Regions from separate parts of the Pseudomonas kulmbachensis genome, predicted to be linked through region 1. Evidence: predicted binding sites of a transcription regulator. Region 1 holds the regulator's gene; the other holds the start of a gene.
What was found. Region 1 encodes LexA, which represses DNA repair genes until DNA is damaged. Its sites were predicted from a motif close to CTGTNTNNNNANACAG; they were not measured.
Positions count from the first base shown of each region.

Region 2: a site for LexA is predicted at 1,337-1,352, ahead of recN (DNA repair protein RecN). Genes of this name have one in related genera too.

Region 1 is NZ_OY817088.1:1,555,527-1,563,754, reverse strand. It holds gene mfd (transcription-repair coupling factor) at 1-561, shown strand, start outside; gene U5A05_RS07295 (DEAD/DEAH box helicase) at 573-3,275, shown strand; gene nagZ (beta-N-acetylhexosaminidase) at 3,646-4,644, opposite strand; gene U5A05_RS07285 (TetR/AcrR family transcriptional regulator) at 4,826-5,533, opposite strand; gene U5A05_RS07280 (hypothetical protein) at 5,556-5,795, opposite strand; gene lexA (transcriptional repressor LexA) at 5,794-6,402, shown strand; gene sulA (SOS-induced cell division inhibitor SulA) at 6,413-6,886, shown strand; gene U5A05_RS07265 (hypothetical protein) at 6,955-7,188, opposite strand; gene U5A05_RS07260 (DUF6586 family protein) at 7,308-7,829, opposite strand; gene topA (type I DNA topoisomerase) at 8,135-8,228, opposite strand, start outside.
Region 2 is NZ_OY817088.1:4,499,303-4,507,530, reverse strand. It holds gene recN (DNA repair protein RecN) at 1-1,312, opposite strand, end outside; gene grpE (nucleotide exchange factor GrpE) at 1,565-2,119, shown strand; gene dnaK (molecular chaperone DnaK) at 2,220-4,136, shown strand; gene dnaJ (molecular chaperone DnaJ) at 4,457-5,581, shown strand; gene dapB (4-hydroxy-tetrahydrodipicolinate reductase) at 5,592-6,398, shown strand; gene carA (glutamine-hydrolyzing carbamoyl-phosphate synthase small subunit) at 6,658-7,794, shown strand; gene carB (carbamoyl-phosphate synthase large subunit) at 7,908-8,228, shown strand, end outside.

The sequences.
Region 1 (8,228 bases):
GGCCAAAGCGGCCAGATCCAGGCAGTCGGCTTTACCCTGTACATGGAAATGCTCGAACGTGCGGTCAAATCAATCCGCAAGGGCGAACAGCCCAACCTCGACCAGCCCCTGGGTGGCGGTCCGGAAATCAATCTGCGGGTGCCCGCACTGATCCCCGAGGCGTATCTGCCGGATGTACATACCCGGCTGATTCTCTACAAACGCATCGCCTCGGCCACCGACGAAGAAGGCCTGAAGGACTTGCAGGTCGAGATGATCGACCGCTTCGGCCTGCTCCCCGAGCCGACCAAGAACCTGGTGCGCATTACCTTGCTCAAGTTGCAGGCCGAGCAATTGGGCATCAAGAAAGTCGACGCCGGGCCACAGGGCGGGAGAATCGAGTTTGCGGCTGACACCCCGGTTGATCCGATGGTGCTGATCAAATTGATCCAGGGCCAACCCAACCGTTACAAATTCGAAGGCGCGACCCTGTTCAAGTTCATGGTGCCAATGGAGCGCCCAGAAGAACGCTTCAATAACATTGAGACGCTGTTTGAGCGCCTCACGCCGAAGTCGCCCTGAATGAAATACCCATGCCCCTGAGCCAGACACCCCGACTGACCAAGCCGCTCGCACCGACTTGGGTCAGTCGCTTCAAAGAACAAAGCCTTGAGCGTGGTCGCCGCTACGCCAAGGAAAACCGCGTCAGAATCGTCCAGATCGGCGACAGCATGATCAACGCCAGCTGTCAGGGCTCAGGCGAAAACACCTACCGTCAGACCATACATTTACGCGAATCCGCCAAAGGCACTCTGCTGTTGGTGGACGCAACCTGCACCTGCCCGGTACGCACCAATTGCAAGCACACCGCTGCCGTCTTATTGAAGATTGAAGAAACCTTGAACTACCCTGCCGCCGCTCAGGATGCCGAGCTTCTGGAGAAACTCCAGGCCGTACTCGACTCACGTCGCCCCAACAACCTGCCCGAGCAATTGGTCGACGATGTCCAGCCAGTGCCACGCCTGTGGCTGGCCAGCGCCGAGTTCAGCGCCTTCGAACCGCGCAACGGCAAGATGCAACGCTATATCCAGCACCGCGCCGCATTGTCGTTCAACTACTTGGACCAGTACGTCAGCGGGCAAAAAAACACCGACATTCTGCTGCGCCAGGAACAGCAGACCCTACGGATCAAACGCCAGCCAGACACCGAGAATGTCTACCGAGAGCAGTTGCGCAGCCTGGGCTTCAAAATTGCCACCCGCCAGAGCAAAGCGCTACCCGAAAGTGCCGGCGAGCTGTTTGAGCTGGTCAATGACAGTGCCTGGCTGAATTTCACCCTCAACCAGATGCAAGCCCTGCGCGAACAAGGCTGGGAGTTGCAGATCGATGAGGGCTTCGGCTTTGACCTGAGCCCGGTCGAAGACTGGTACGCCAATGTCGATGAAGCCCCGGAGCGTGACTGGTTCGACCTGGAACTGGGGATTATCGTCAACGGCCGCCACCTGAGCCTGCTGCCGATACTGCTGAACCTGATGCGCTCCCACAACGACATCCTCAACCCGGAGAAACTTGCCCGGCGCCGAGATGACGAACTGATTCTGGTAAACATTCCGGCCAACCCTGGCAGCGGCCACGGCGCGCTGCAAGTTGCCTTGCCGTTTGGGCGTTTGAAGCCGGTACTCGCAACCCTGGACGAGTTCTATCTGGGCGAGCCGGATGCCACCTCGCTGCGAATCAAAAGCGCCGACGCGCTGCGCCTCAACGCTCTGGATGCCCTGCCCTTGCGCTGGGAAGGTGGTGAGCAGATTCGTGGCTTTGCCCAGCGACTGCGTGACATCAAGGACTTCAGCGTCGAAGTGCCCGAGGGCCTCAACGCCAACCTGCGCCCCTACCAACTCGAAGGGCTGAGCTGGATGCAGTCGCTGCGCCAGCTTGAGGTCGGTGGCGTGCTGGCTGACGACATGGGCCTGGGCAAAACCCTGCAGACCCTGGCGCATATTCTGTGCGAAAAAAACGCTGGTCGCCTGGATCGCCCAGCCATGGTGGTGATGCCCACCAGCCTGATTCCCAACTGGCTCGACGAGGCCGCGCACTTCACCCCGCAGCTCAAGGTGCTGGCGCTGTATGGCGCCACCCGTAAAAAACACTTTGCGCACCTCAATGACTACGACGTAATCCTGACCACCTACGCTTTGCTGCCCAAGGACATCGAGCACCTGGCCAAACTGCCCTTGCACTTGCTGGTGCTGGACGAAGCCCAATACATCAAGAACCCAGGCAGCAAGGCCACCCAGGCTGCCTGCGAGCTGGTTGCGCGGCAACGCCTGTGCCTGAGCGGCACACCACTGGAAAACCACCTGGGCGAGTTATGGTCACTGTTCCACTTCCTGCTCCCCGGCTGGCTGGGCGACGTTAAAACCTTCAATCGCGACTACCGGGTGCCCATCGAACGCCAGGGCAGCGCCGAACGCCTGCAACACCTGAATGCACGGATCAAACCGTTTTTGCTGCGCCGCACCAAGGAACAGGTTGCCACCGAACTGCCGCCCAAGACCGAGATCATCCATTGGGTTGACCTCAATGAAGCGCAGCGCGATGTATACGAAACCATGCGCCTGGCGATGGACAAAAAAGTGCGCGACGAAATCACCCGCAAAGGTGTCGGGCGCAGTCAGATCATCATCCTGGAAGCGCTGCTAAAACTGCGCCAGGTCTGCTGCGACTTGCGGTTGGTCAGCGACACTGCGCCGAAAAAAGGCAGCACCTCGGGCAAGCTCGATAGCTTGATGCTGATGCTCGAAGAACTGTTTGCCGAAGGGCGGCGCATTTTGCTGTTCTCGCAGTTCACCTCGATGCTTGCCCTGATCGAAATCGAACTGAAAAAACGCAACGTCCGTTACGCCATCCTTACCGGGCAAACCCGCGACCGGCGCGCGCCGGTCAAGGACTTCCAGAGTGGCACGCTGCAAATCTTCCTGATCAGCCTCAAGGCAGGTGGCGTTGGCTTGAACCTGACTGAAGCCGACACGGTGATTCACTACGACCCGTGGTGGAACCCGGCGGCAGAAAATCAGGCTACCGACCGCGCCTACCGCATTGGCCAGGAAAAACCGGTATTTGTGTACAAGATGATTGCCCGCGGCACCGTGGAAGAGAAAATCCAGCACTTGCAGCAGGAAAAATCGGATTTGGCAGCAGGCGTACTGGACGGTCGAATCGCCGGAGACTGGAAACTCCAGGACGACGACATCGACGCCCTGTTTGCACCGTTGCCGCCTAAAACCGAGAAGCGCTGAACTCCACTGTAAAACATAAACCAGTGGATGCTCTGTTCCCTGCTCGCGAATGATCTCTGTAGATACTCTGTTCCAGGTCAAGCCCCAGTGGGAGCGAGCCTGCTCGCGAATGTTTTTCGCGAGCAGGCTCGCTCCCACGCTTGAAGTATCTCTGTAGCCACTGACGAGTAGAACGAGGCAGCGTTCAGCTGCGCAGCAGTCGTAAATCCTGAGCACCGGATTTAATTGGCACACTGCAGCGTCTGATCTCACGACAACTACGTCTCTGATCGCAGCCTCGCTCCGCCCCTCAGCGGCTACAAAACGATTCAGGGCTGATGATCAGCCCTATACCGCCAATAATTGCTTAAGCCTTGATTGAGGGATGCCGTCAATCTATTAGCTGAGCATCCTTGAGAGCGCCCATCGCCACCAACCAACGCGGGCTCTGGCGATAATCGGTGCTGGCCCAGGCCTGGCCGCGCATACGCGCGATCCGGGGCGACGGAGTGACCTTCAAGCGCTGCGCTGCGCTGAGGGCAAGCTCTGCGGCAGCACGGTCGTTGCACACCAGCCCCATGTCGCAACCAGCCGACAAGGCAGCCTCAATACGGCTGGCGGCATCACCCACCACGTGCGCACCGGCCATCGACAGGTCGTCACTGAAGATCACGCCGTCAAACTGCAATTCGCCGCGCAGGATGTCCTGCAACCAGCGCCGGGAAAAACCGGCTGGCTGGCTGTCCACTTGCGGATAGATCACGTGAGCCGGCATGACAGCTGCCAGATGCTTGCTCAGACGCGCAAAAGGCGCCAGGTCATGGGCGCGGATCTGCTCAAGGCTGCGCTCATCAGTCGGAATGGCGACGTGGGAATCAGCTTCTGCCCACCCGTGCCCCGGAAAATGCTTACCCGTAGCAGCCATACCCGCGTCGTTCATCCCGCGAATAAAAGCCCCGGCCAATGTAGCTGCGCGCTCCGGGTCGCCCTCGAATGAACGACTGCCAACCACAGCGCTGCGCTGGTAATCCAGATCCAGCACCGGAGCAAAACTCAAGTCCAGCCCTACGGCCAGTACTTCAGTAGCCATGATCCAGCCACACTGCTCGGCCAGGTACTCGGCGTTAGGGTTATCGGCAATGGCACGCATCGCTGGCAGGCGCACAAAGCCCTGACGCAAGCGCTGCACCCGGCCGCCTTCCTGGTCAACCGCCAGCAGCAGGTCCGGGCGCAACGCACGAATCGACGCACTCAACTCACGCACCTGGCGCGGATGCTCGATATTGCGTGCAAAAATGATCAAGCCGCCCACTTCAGGCTGGCGCAGCAATTGCCGGTCTTCGGCCGTCAGCCAAGTACCGGCGACGTCCACCATCAAGGAGCCTTGCAAGGCAGAACTCATGGGAAATCCTTAAGAAAGAGAGTGCTCATTACCCGATCCGGATACGCGGGCACAGGCTTGCGCACCGCACTACAGAGAGGCAGCGGAAAAATGAGAGACGGGAATAAGTCAGGGCTGGGCATGGCAGCTAGCTTAGCGGAACAAAGCTGCCACGCCCACCCGCAGCAGGTCAGACCTTGACGGTAACCGGCACGGTTTTACTGCGCGGGCGAAGCTGGGCAGAAGCCATCGCAGGATCAACAACGCCACTTTCAGCACGCATGCCTGCCGCGAGGAACGGGACCATCAGGCGCATCACCTGCTCAATTGAGGTGTTGACGCCAAAATCGGTCTCGGCGATGGCACGCAATGCCTTGATCCCCGACATGCTGAACGCCGCCGCACCCAGCATAAAGTGCACGCGCCAGAACAATTCGATAGGCGGAATTTGCGGGGCAGCTTCGTTGACCAGCAACATATAGCGGCGGAACACCTTGCCGTACATGTCTTCAATATAACGTCGCAAGTGACCTTGGCTCTGGCTGAATGCCAGCCCCAGCAAACGCATGAAAATCGACAGATCATTGCCACTGCGCGGCTGGATCACCAGTGCCTGCTCGACCAGCATTTCCAGTAACTCTTCAAGGCTGGGCCGGCTCTGAGGCTTGGCCTGACGGCGTTCCAGTTCGCGATCCAGGTTGGCACAAAAAGGCCCCAGAAAACGCGAAAAAACCGCCTGGATCAGCGCCTTTTTCGAACCAAAATGGTAATTGACCGCCGCCAGGTTGACCCCGGCCTTGCTGGTAATCAGCCGCAATGAGGTTTCAGCAAACCCTTTTTCCGCGAACAGCTGCTCGGCAGCATCAAGGATACGTTCAACGGTTTCCGACTGGGCCATGACTACTCCGCCTGACATACATTTAAACACTTGTTTGAAACATACGTTTCAGCTTGTAAAAAGTCAAGATGACGTATTCGTTTTGCGACCGGGCGGTTTCGTATTTAACCACAGCCTCGGCCAGCCAGGCCCCACCTGATAAAGTACGGGCCGCACCGCGTATCAACGACCGTCCAGCGGACTGCTGGAAATGGGTGATTGCCAATAAGCCTTCACTGTATATAATCCCAGTCACTGTATAAAAAGACAGAGCGATCAACATGCTAAAACTGACGCCACGCCAAGCTGAGATCCTGGCCTTCATCAAGCGATGCCTGGATGACAACGGATACCCGCCCACCCGTGCCGAGATCGCACAGGAGCTGGGCTTCAAGTCCCCCAACGCCGCCGAAGAGCACCTCAAGGCCCTTGCCCGCAAGGGTGCCATCGAGATGACCCCCGGTGCCTCGCGCGGGATTCGCATCCCTGGCTTCGAAGCCAAGTCTGACGAGTCAACCTTGCCCATCATCGGCCGGGTGGCTGCAGGCGCCCCGATTCTGGCGCTGGAGCATGTCGAAGAGTCGTGCAACATCAACCCGACCTTCTTCCATCCGCGAGCCGATTACCTGCTGCGGGTGCAAGGCATGAGCATGAAGGATGTCGGCATCTTCGATGGCGATCTACTTGCTGTGCACACTTGCCGCGAAGCCCGTAACGGCCAGATCGTTGTGGCCCGCATCGACGACGAAGTCACGGTAAAACGCTTCAAGCGTGAAGGCAACAAGGTCTGGCTGATTGCCGAGAACCCTGAATTCGCCCCGATTGAAGTCAACCTCAAAGACCAGGAACTGGTCATTGAAGGCTTGAGCGTCGGCGTAATTCGCCGCTAAAGGAGGCTTCATGCAGTTCCCACACACACCGCTGCCAGCACAACTCACCCTGTTCGAAGCGTTCATGGCACAACCCATGGCCCCTGCGATCAAGGACGTGCTCGACTCACCCTGGAGCGCCGAACCTGAAGTATTCAGTGAACTGTCGCTACGCGGTGCCGCCGGAAACTGCCTGAACCTGCTTGCTCCCATGCTGCGCGAACTTAGCGAGCAACAAAATGCCCGCTGGCTGACACTGATCGCACCGCCTGCAAGCCTGACTCAAAGCTGGTTACGCGACGCCGGGCTGAACCGCGAGCGTATCTTGCTGCTGCAGCCCAACGGCAATAAAAGCGCCTTGCAACTCACCTGCGAAGCGCTGCGCCTGGGTCGCAGCCACACCGTGGTGAGCTGGATCAACCCACTGAACAGCGCAGCACGCCAACAGTTGATCAGCGCAGCACGCACAGGCCACGGGCAAAGCTTGAATATTCGCTTGGGCTAAAACCTGACGCCGCCACAGGGCCAGTGCAGAACGCAATGGCCTGGCTGTGGCACACGGTTCAGGGCCGCTTAATGAAGAATGCGCGGCCCATCGTCTTTTTCGAGGTCGCCTTCGGCCAGTCGACCCGCCATTTGCACACCAACGCTGAGCATGGCTTTGGCCACCTCTACGTGCTGACCCTGAAGAAATGCCTTGGCATCTTCAGAAAAATTCAGCGTTACCAAAGACCCTTCGTCTTCAGCACGGCGCAACTCGATGCGGCCGTCTGGCAACTCGACAATTTCTAGAAAGGACGTTGGCATATAAATTTGTTCTCCACGAAAGCGCGGGAGTATATCAGCCATCCCGTGGAAAATTCCCGGGATCTGTAGCGCTTTGCATTACAGACTGATGAATGACTGTACCGTTTCGGTTTAGACCTTTAACACTCATTGAGTCCGTCACGAAACCGGATAGCCAGACCTTTAAGGTTCTGACGCCACTCCTCCATTGTTTCGCGGCTCAACGCCTGGGGCGCCTCGTCTTCCAGGTTGACCGCAACGATCAAAGGCTGGAACACATCCGCCTTGACCTTTTTCGGCGCCTGCAGCGGCTGATACAGCGCGGCATGGGTGGCCACCAGCTGCGCCAGCCAGGTCTGCGGCGCTTGCGCCAACTCAACCAGTTCTGCGAGCTCAGGAATAGCCTTCTGATCAAGCACTTGCTGAGTGAGCAGCAACTCGACCCGAGGTGCATTGGCCTGGGGCAGGCGATAAAAGCCCGCTATCTCGTGACACAAACCCAGCAGCGCGCCATACAAATGAAACACCGCCGACTCGCGCTCAGCCTGAACCAGAGCCTGAGCATTCATGGCTCGCCCCTCCCCCGCCTTGTTCATCGCCTCAAGGGCCAGGCCTGCAAAATAGATCTTCTGATTAGTGCGGGTATAGAGTTCGTGAGCCATGCGGGCGCTCCACAGCGAAAGGGTAAAGGCAGGTTGTGCAGTCTCAGGGATCAGGCTGTGCTGGCGCAAGGACTAACAACCCTCTGTAGCAGCTGCCGAAGGAACGAGGCTGCGTTCGGCGGCGCAGCCGTCGTAAAACCAGAGGCCGCAATCTACCTGAGAGGCCGCATGCTCAGGTTTTACGACCGCTTCGCGCTCGAACGCAGCCTCGTTCCTTCGGCAGCTGCTACAAGGCCTTGCACCAACAAAAAACCGCGCAAGGCATGCAGCCCTTGCGCGGTTTTTTATTCAGCTACCAGCTCGGATCAAGCGTCTTTTTCTTTACGCTTGTCTTCTACCTTCCAGCTATTACCGTCGTAGAACGCACGCCAGCCAGTCGGCTTGCCGTCTACTTCCGTC
Region 2 (8,228 bases), 2.4 Mb from region 1:
ACAGTTCACCGCCAGAAGCAACCTTGGCCAGGGCCTTGAGTGGCTGGCCAGGGTTGGCGCTCACGAGCAACTCGACCTGCTCCAGGCCGTGAGGCATCGGGTCGCTGCTGCTTTGTGGGCGCAGTTCGATCACAAAGCGGCCGCCGGGCATGCCCAGACGCTGGATTTCTTCTTCTACCGCGCTGCTCAGGCGTGTAGCCGCTTGGCTGCGCAGGTTACTGAGTTCGCGTGCGCATTCGTGATAGTGGCGGGCATAGGACGTCAGCTCATTGGCCAGGCGTTCGATGTTTTCATCGTTGGCGTTGAGGGTTTCGAGCTCATCCAGCAGTTTTTGCAGCAGGGCGGCTACTTCAGTCGGGTGAACCCGGTGTTTGCGCGCCAGGGTGTAGATGGTGTCGAGGCGTTCTTCCAGGTACTGCAGGCGGCCTGGGTCAGCGTCAAAATGGTCGATAAAGCGATTGAGTTCACCTACGGCTTCCTCGACCTGAATCTGTGCGCTGGCCAGCAGGTCGGTTGCTTCACCCAGTGAGCCCGAATTGTTGTTGATGCTCGACAGACGATTGAGGCTAGCGGTCAGCGCATTGAGCACATTGCCTGAGTCACTTTCGCTGCACTGTTCAACCACTTGGCGGCAAATGGTCAGCAGGGTTTCGGCGTTGGTCAGATTTTTGTGTTCCTGCTCCAGCTCTTCGAGTTCGTTTTCACCCAGTGAAAGTGTTTCAAGCTCTTCGAGCTGGTAGCTCAGTAATTGATGGCGCGCGCGTTGTTCGTCGCCGGAGTTGGACAGGTGCTCAAGCTCTTGTCGGGTCTGGCGCCAGCGCTGCGCGGCCAGTTGCACCTGGCGAGCCAGGTCGGTGGCACCGGCGAACTCGTCGAGCAGGCGACGGTGGGTGTCGGGTTTGAGCAGCGACTGGTGTTCGTGCTGGCTGTGGATATCGATCAGCAACTCGCCCAAGGCTTTCAAGTCGCCTTGAGGGCAGGGCGTGCCATTGATATAGCTGCGTGAGCGGCCTTCAGCAGTGATGACCCTGCGCAGGATGCACGGGCCGTCGCCTTCCAGATCGCGCTCGGCAAGCCAGGCCCGGGCTTCGGGAATATCCTGCAGGTCGAAAGTGGCCAGAATATCGGCCTTGTCGGCTCCTGGACGGACTACGCCGCTGTCGGCGCGGTCACCCAGGGTCAGCCCCAGGGCGTCGAGCATGATCGATTTGCCGGCACCGGTCTCACCAGTGATTACACTCATCCCGCGATCCAGTTCGAGATCGAGATGTTCAACGATGGCGTAGTTGTGTACGGACAGGTGCACCAGCATAGGAGCCGCTCCAAAACGTAATGTCTGGTTATTTATACAGTGTTTTGTTTCGTGCTGACAATGGTTGTGCTTAGTTCGATTTGCTTGTTTTTTTCGGTTTTTTAGCGCGATCCGTTTTTTTTGCGAGTGGGGCGAGGGAGGGCAAACATGTCTTTTCTGGTTTTTTGGCTCTTGAACCTGAGAATTGCGACCCCATATACCTTGGCACAAGCGCGAGTCGAGCTCGCGGACGAAGTTTGAAAGGAGAAATCTATGGCAGACGAACAGACTATGGATACGCAGAACCAGGAAGCCGATGTAGCCGGTGAAGATCTGGCAACCCGCGTGCAGGTGCTTGAAGAGCAGCTGGCAGCCGCTAATGATCAGGCTCTGCGCGTAGCTGCCGATCTGCAGAACGTTCGCCGTCGCGCCGAGCAGGATGTTGAGAAGGCACACAAGTTTGCACTGGAGAAATTCGCCGGTGACCTGTTGCCGGTGATCGACAGCCTGGAACGCGGTCTTGAACTGTCCAGCCCGGACGATGAAAACATCCGTCCAATGCGCGAAGGGATCGAACTGACCCTGAAAATGTTCCAGGACACCCTGAAGCGTTATCAGCTGGAAGCTATCGACCCGCATGGCGAACCTTTCAATGCCGAGCAGCATCAAGCGATGGCAATGCAGGAAAGCGCTGAGCTTGAGCCAAACAGCGTGCTCAAGGTGTTTCAAAAAGGTTATCAGCTCAATGGTCGCTTGCTGCGCCCGGCTATGGTCGTAGTCAGCAAGGCGCCAGCGCCGGTTTCGCCATCGATTGACGAGCAGGCTTGAAATCGGCCGCAAGGCCCCCATTTAGAAGTCAAGCGTTAAGTAATGCCGCAGTTGGTCATTACTGCTGCGGCAAAAAAATTCAAATTTAGGGAGAGTAAACATGGGCAGAATTATCGGTATTGACCTCGGGACCACTAACTCGTGTGTTTCGGTTCTGGAAAACGGTAAGGCAAAAGTTATCGAAAACGCAGAAGGCGCGCGTACTACGCCGTCGATCGTTGCGTACGCTAACGATGGTGAAATTCTGGTTGGCCAATCGGCCAAGCGTCAGGCAGTGACCAATCCGCATAACACCCTGTACGCGGTGAAGCGTCTGATCGGTCGTCGTTTTGACGAAGAAGTTGTACAGAAAGACATTCAGATGGTTCCGTACAAGATCGCCAAGGCTGACAACGGCGACGCTTGGGTTGAAGTGAACGGCCAGAAAATGGCTCCGCCACAAATCTCGGCTGAAATTCTGAAGAAAATGAAGAAAACCGCCGAAGATTACCTCGGCGAGCCAGTGACTGAGGCGGTAATCACCGTTCCGGCCTACTTCAACGACAGCCAGCGTCAGGCGACCAAAGACGCCGGCCGTATCGCGGGTCTGGACGTAAAACGCATCATCAACGAACCAACCGCAGCTGCTCTGGCTTACGGTATGGACAAAGCGAAAGGCGACCACACTGTCATCGTTTATGACCTGGGTGGCGGTACTTTCGACGTATCGGTTATTGAAATTGCCGAAGTTGATGGCGAGCACCAGTTTGAAGTGCTGGCAACCAACGGTGACACGTTCCTGGGTGGTGAAGACTTTGACATCCGTCTGATCGACTACCTGGTTGACGAGTTCAAGAAAGAAAGCGGCATGAACCTTAAGGGTGACCCGCTGGCGATGCAGCGTCTGAAAGAAGCCGCTGAAAAAGCCAAGATCGAACTGTCTTCTAGCCAGTCGACTGACGTGAATCTGCCTTACATCACTGCAGATGCCACCGGTCCTAAGCACTTGAACGTGAAAATTTCGCGCGCCAAGCTGGAATCGCTGGTTGAAGACCTGGTTCAGCGCACCATCGAGCCTTGCCGTATCGCTCTGAAAGACGCCGGTATCGACATTGGCGCGATCAACGACGTAATTCTGGTCGGTGGTCAGACTCGTATGCCGCTGGTACAGAAGCTGGTAACCGAGTTCTTCGGCAAGGAAGCACGTAAAGACGTGAACCCGGACGAAGCTGTTGCAATGGGTGCTGCTATCCAGGGCGCGGTACTGTCGGGTGATGTTAAAGACGTTCTGTTGCTGGACGTGAGCCCGCTGACTTTGGGTATCGAAACCATGGGCGGCGTAATGACTGCTCTGATCGAGAAAAACACCACGATTCCTACCAAGAAATCGCAAGTGTTCTCGACTGCTGACGATAACCAGGGCGCTGTGACCATTCACGTTCTGCAAGGTGAGCGTAAGCAAGCCACACAGAACAAGTCGTTGGGCAAGTTCGACCTGGCTGACATTCCACCTGCTCCACGTGGCGTGCCTCAGATCGAAGTGACCTTCGACATCGATGCCAACGGCATCCTGCACGTAAGTGCAAAAGACAAGGCGACTGGCAAGTCTCAGTCGATCGTGATCAAGGCTAACTCGGGTCTGTCCGAGGAAGAAATCGCTCAGATGGTTCGCGATGCCGAGATCAACGCTGAAGAAGACCGCAAGTTCGAAGAACTGGCAGCTGCACGTAACCAGGGCGACGCACTGGTTCACTCGACGCGTAAAATGATCGTCGATGCTGGCGATAAAGTGACTGCGGAAGAGAAAACTGCAATCGAAGCTGCTGTAGTTGCACTTGAAGCCGCTGTTAAAGGCGACGACAAGGCTGCTATCGAAGCCAAGGTTGAAGAGCTGTCCAAGGTGTCTGCACCGGTTGCACAGAAAATGTACGCCGAGCAGGCGAACCCGGCAGACGCAGCGGCCAAGCCAGCTGATTCGGCTGAAAAAGCGGACGACGTTGTCGACGCTGAGTTCGAAGAAGTAAAAGACAACAAGTAAGACGCTTGTTTGTCGCCCAGTTGACCGCGCTTGAGCGGTGACTGGTAGGATGTCGCCGCGCGGGAGCTTGCTCCCGCGTTGGCGTGTCTGGAGTATCAGAATTTTTACAGCATGCGACAAGGTCGAATGCTGGCGGTTTGGACTGGATCTTTCTTGTTTTCCAGCCAGAGGTAACCGCTCCTGTCGGCCAATGCATTGGCTGTTAAACACAAACCAATATCGTTGAAAAGACGTGAGTCGGGTCTGATCCTTTTCGGGCTTGGCGGGTTTGGCGAGGCTCGGGAGGGTTTTGTCGAACGTCCTTGAGAGTGCAAAGAATTATGGCAAAGCGCGATTATTACGAAATATTGGGTGTTGAACGCACTACGACCGAGGTCGAGCTGAAAAAAGCTTATCGTCGCCTGGCGATGAAGCATCACCCGGACCGTAATCCGGATGACAAGGCCTCGGAAGATCTGTTCAAAGAAGCCAACGAAGCTTACGAAGTTCTGTCGGACTCCAGCAAGCGTGCGGCCTACGATCAATACGGCCATGCCGGTGTTGATCCGCAAATGGGCGGCGGCGGTGCCGGTTTTGGCGGTCAGAACTTCTCCGATATTTTCGGTGATGTGTTCAGTGATTTCTTTGGCGGTGGTCGTGGCGGCTCCCGGGGCGGCGCTCAGCGTGGTAGCGATTTGCGCTATACGCTGGAGCTGGATCTGGAAGAGGCTGTGCGCGGTACCACGGTCAATATCCGTGTTCCGACACTGGTCAACTGCAAGCCATGTGACGGTTCGGGCGCCAAGAAGGGTTCTTCGCCTGTTACCTGTACCACCTGCGGCGGTATTGGCCAGGTGCGCATGCAGCAAGGTTTCTTTGCTGTTCAGCAGACGTGTCCGCGTTGCCACGGTCAAGGCAAGGTCATCTCTGATCCGTGCGACAGCTGCCGTGGCGAAGGTCGCGTAGAAGAGTACAAAACCCTTTCCGTCAAAGTGCCTGCCGGTGTTGATACCGGTGATCGTATTCGCCTGTCCGGCGAAGGCGAGGCGGGCGTGCAAGGTGGCCCGACTGGCGATCTGTACGTGGTGATCGATGTGCGCGAGCACGCGATTTTCCAGCGCGACGGCAAGCATCTGTTCTGTGAAGTGCCGATCAGCGTGGCTGATGCTGCTTTGGGTGCAGAGCTTGAAGTGCCGACCCTGGATGGTCGGGTCAAGTTGAAAATCCCTGAGGGCACCCAGACCGGCAAGCAGTTCCGCTTGCGTGGCAAGGGCGTTGCTCCGGTGCGTGGCGGTGGTGCAGGCGACCTGATGTGTCGTGTTGTGGTTGAAACTCCGGTCAAGCTGAGCCGTCGTCAGCGTGAGCTGATGGAAGAGTTCCGCACTACGCTGGAAGGCGATAGCTGTCATTCGCCAAACGCCACTGGCTGGTTCGAAGGTGTGAAGCGTTTTTTCGGCGACCTGTAAGGAGCAGTAAATGCGACGTATAGCTGTGATGGGCGCTGCCGGGCGCATGGGCAAGGCATTGATTGATGCGGTTCAACAGCGCTCGCCTCTGTGCGGGTTGAAGGCGGCAATCGTGCGTCCGGGAAGCTCGCTGGTGGGGGCTGATGCCGGTGAGCTGGCTTCTATCGGGCGTATCGGGGTTCTGTTGTCGGACAGCCTGCAAGCGGTCGAAGCTGATTTTGATGTACTGATCGACTTCACTCTGCCCGAAGTGATGCTGGGCAATCTGGCTGTGTGTCGCAAGCTGGGCAAAGCAATGGTGATTGGCACTACGGGGCTGACGGCTGAGCAAAAGCAGCAGTTGGTCGAGGCGGGTCAGGATATCCCGATTGTCTTTGCTTCCAACTTCAGTGTCGGGGTCAATCTGTCGTTCAAGCTGCTCGACATGGCGGCGCGGGTGATGGGCGATGATGCGGATATCGAAATCATCGAGGCTCATCACCGGCACAAGGTCGATGCACCTTCCGGTACGGCGATGCGCATGGGTGAAGTGATTGCTGATGCGCTGGGTCGTGATCTGCAGAAGGTCGCGGTTTATGGTCGTGAAGGCCATACCGGTGCCCGTGAGCGTGAAACCATTGGTTTCGCCACTGTGCGCGGCGGTGATGTGGTGGGCGATCATACGGTGCTGTTCGCCACTGAAGGCGAGCGGCTCGAGATTACCCACAAGGCATCCAGTCGCATGACCTTCGCCAAGGGTGCCGTTCGTGCTGCCTTGTGGCTGCAAGGACGTGAGCCAGGGCTGTATGACATGCAGGATGTGCTCGACCTGCGTTGAGTAAACTCTGTAAAATCGGGTTGTTGGCGCGCCAGTAGCCCGATTTTTAACCGCTAAGCGATGTTCTGTCGCATTCTCCTGTCTTTTAGACTCTTTAGCGGTAGACCAAAAAAGCCTTTTTCTGTAAGCTACAGCTTTAGTGTGTCCACTAAAAGCGCGCAGATAATTCGATGAAGAAGCGGGGTGACGTGTCCATACGTCTCTCCGCTTTTTTACAACCTGCGATCGCCCTTTCAGGCTTTATTTACGGGAGGTCTTCTTGACTAAGCAAGCCATACTCGCCCTCGCTGATGGCAGCATTTTTCGCGGCGAAGCCATTGGGGCCGACGGTCAAACCGTTGGTGAGGTGGTGTTTAACACCGCAATGACTGGCTACCAGGAGATCCTGACGGATCCTTCCTACGCTCAGCAAATCGTGACCCTGACTTACCCGCATGTTGGCAATACCGGTACTACCCCGGAAGACGCCGAGTCTGATCGTGTCTGGTCCGCAGGTTTGGTAATCCGTGATCTGCCACTGGTTGCCAGCAACTGGCGCAACACGATGTCGCTGGCCGACTACCTGAAAGCCAACAACGTTGTGGCTATCGCCGGTATCGACACCCGCCGTCTGACACGCATCCTGCGTGAAAAAGGCGCGCAGAACGGCTGCATCATGGCCGGTGACAACATCTCCGAAGAGGCTGCAATTGCTGCCGCACGCGGCTTCCCGGGCCTGAAAGGCATGGATCTGGCGAAAGTTGTCAGCACCGAAAAAACCTACGAGTGGCGCTCCAGCGTCTGGAACCTGGCCACCGACAGTCACCCGACTATCGAAGCCAGCGAACTGCCTTACCACGTAGTTGCATACGACTACGGCGTGAAGTGGAACATCCTGCGCATGCTGGTTGAGCGTGGCTGCCGCGTTACCGTGGTTCCAGCTCAGACTCCAGCCAGTGACGTATTGGCTCTCAACCCGGATGGCGTGTTCCTGTCCAACGGCCCGGGTGACCCTGAGCCTTGCGACTACGCAATCACCGCGATCAAGGAAGTTCTGAATACCGAGATTCCGGTATTCGGCATCTGCCTGGGTCACCAGCTGCTGGCTCTGGCCGCCGGCGCCAAGACCGTGAAAATGGGTCATGGCCATCACGGTGCCAACCACCCGGTTCAGGATCTGGACACGGGCGTTGTGATGATCACCAGCCAGAACCACGGTTTTGCGGTAGACGAAGCGACCTTGCCAGCCAACGTGCGCGCCATCCACAAGTCGCTGTTCGACGGCACTCTGCAAGGCATCGAACTGACCGACAAGAGCGCTTTCAGCTTCCAGGGCCACCCTGAAGCAAGCCCGGGCCCGAACGACGTTGCACCGCTGTTCGATCGCTTCATCAATGAGATGGCCAAGCGCCGCTGATCAGCCCCTGCTGCAGCGCCCGGTGGCGGCCCCGAACTTCGGTGGCCCCCAGGGCGCTTCAGGAACCTGATTGACAGCTTGCCGACTGACCTGCGGATTTGAGTGACAAACCCATGCCAAAACGTACAGACATAAAAAGCATCCTGATTCTCGGCGCTGGCCCGATCGTTATCGGCCAGGCCTGTGAATTCGACTACTCCGGCGCCCAGGCTTGTAAAGCCCTGCGCGAAGAGGGTTACCGCGTCATCCTGGTGAACTCCAACCCGGCCACCATCATGACCGACCCGGACATGGCCGACGCGACCTACATCGAGCCGATCAAGTGGCAGACCGTTGCCAAGATCATCGAGAAAGAGCGCCCGGACGCACTGTTGCCAACCATGGGCGGCCAGACTGCACTGAACTGCGCACTGGACCTGGAACGCGAAGGCGTT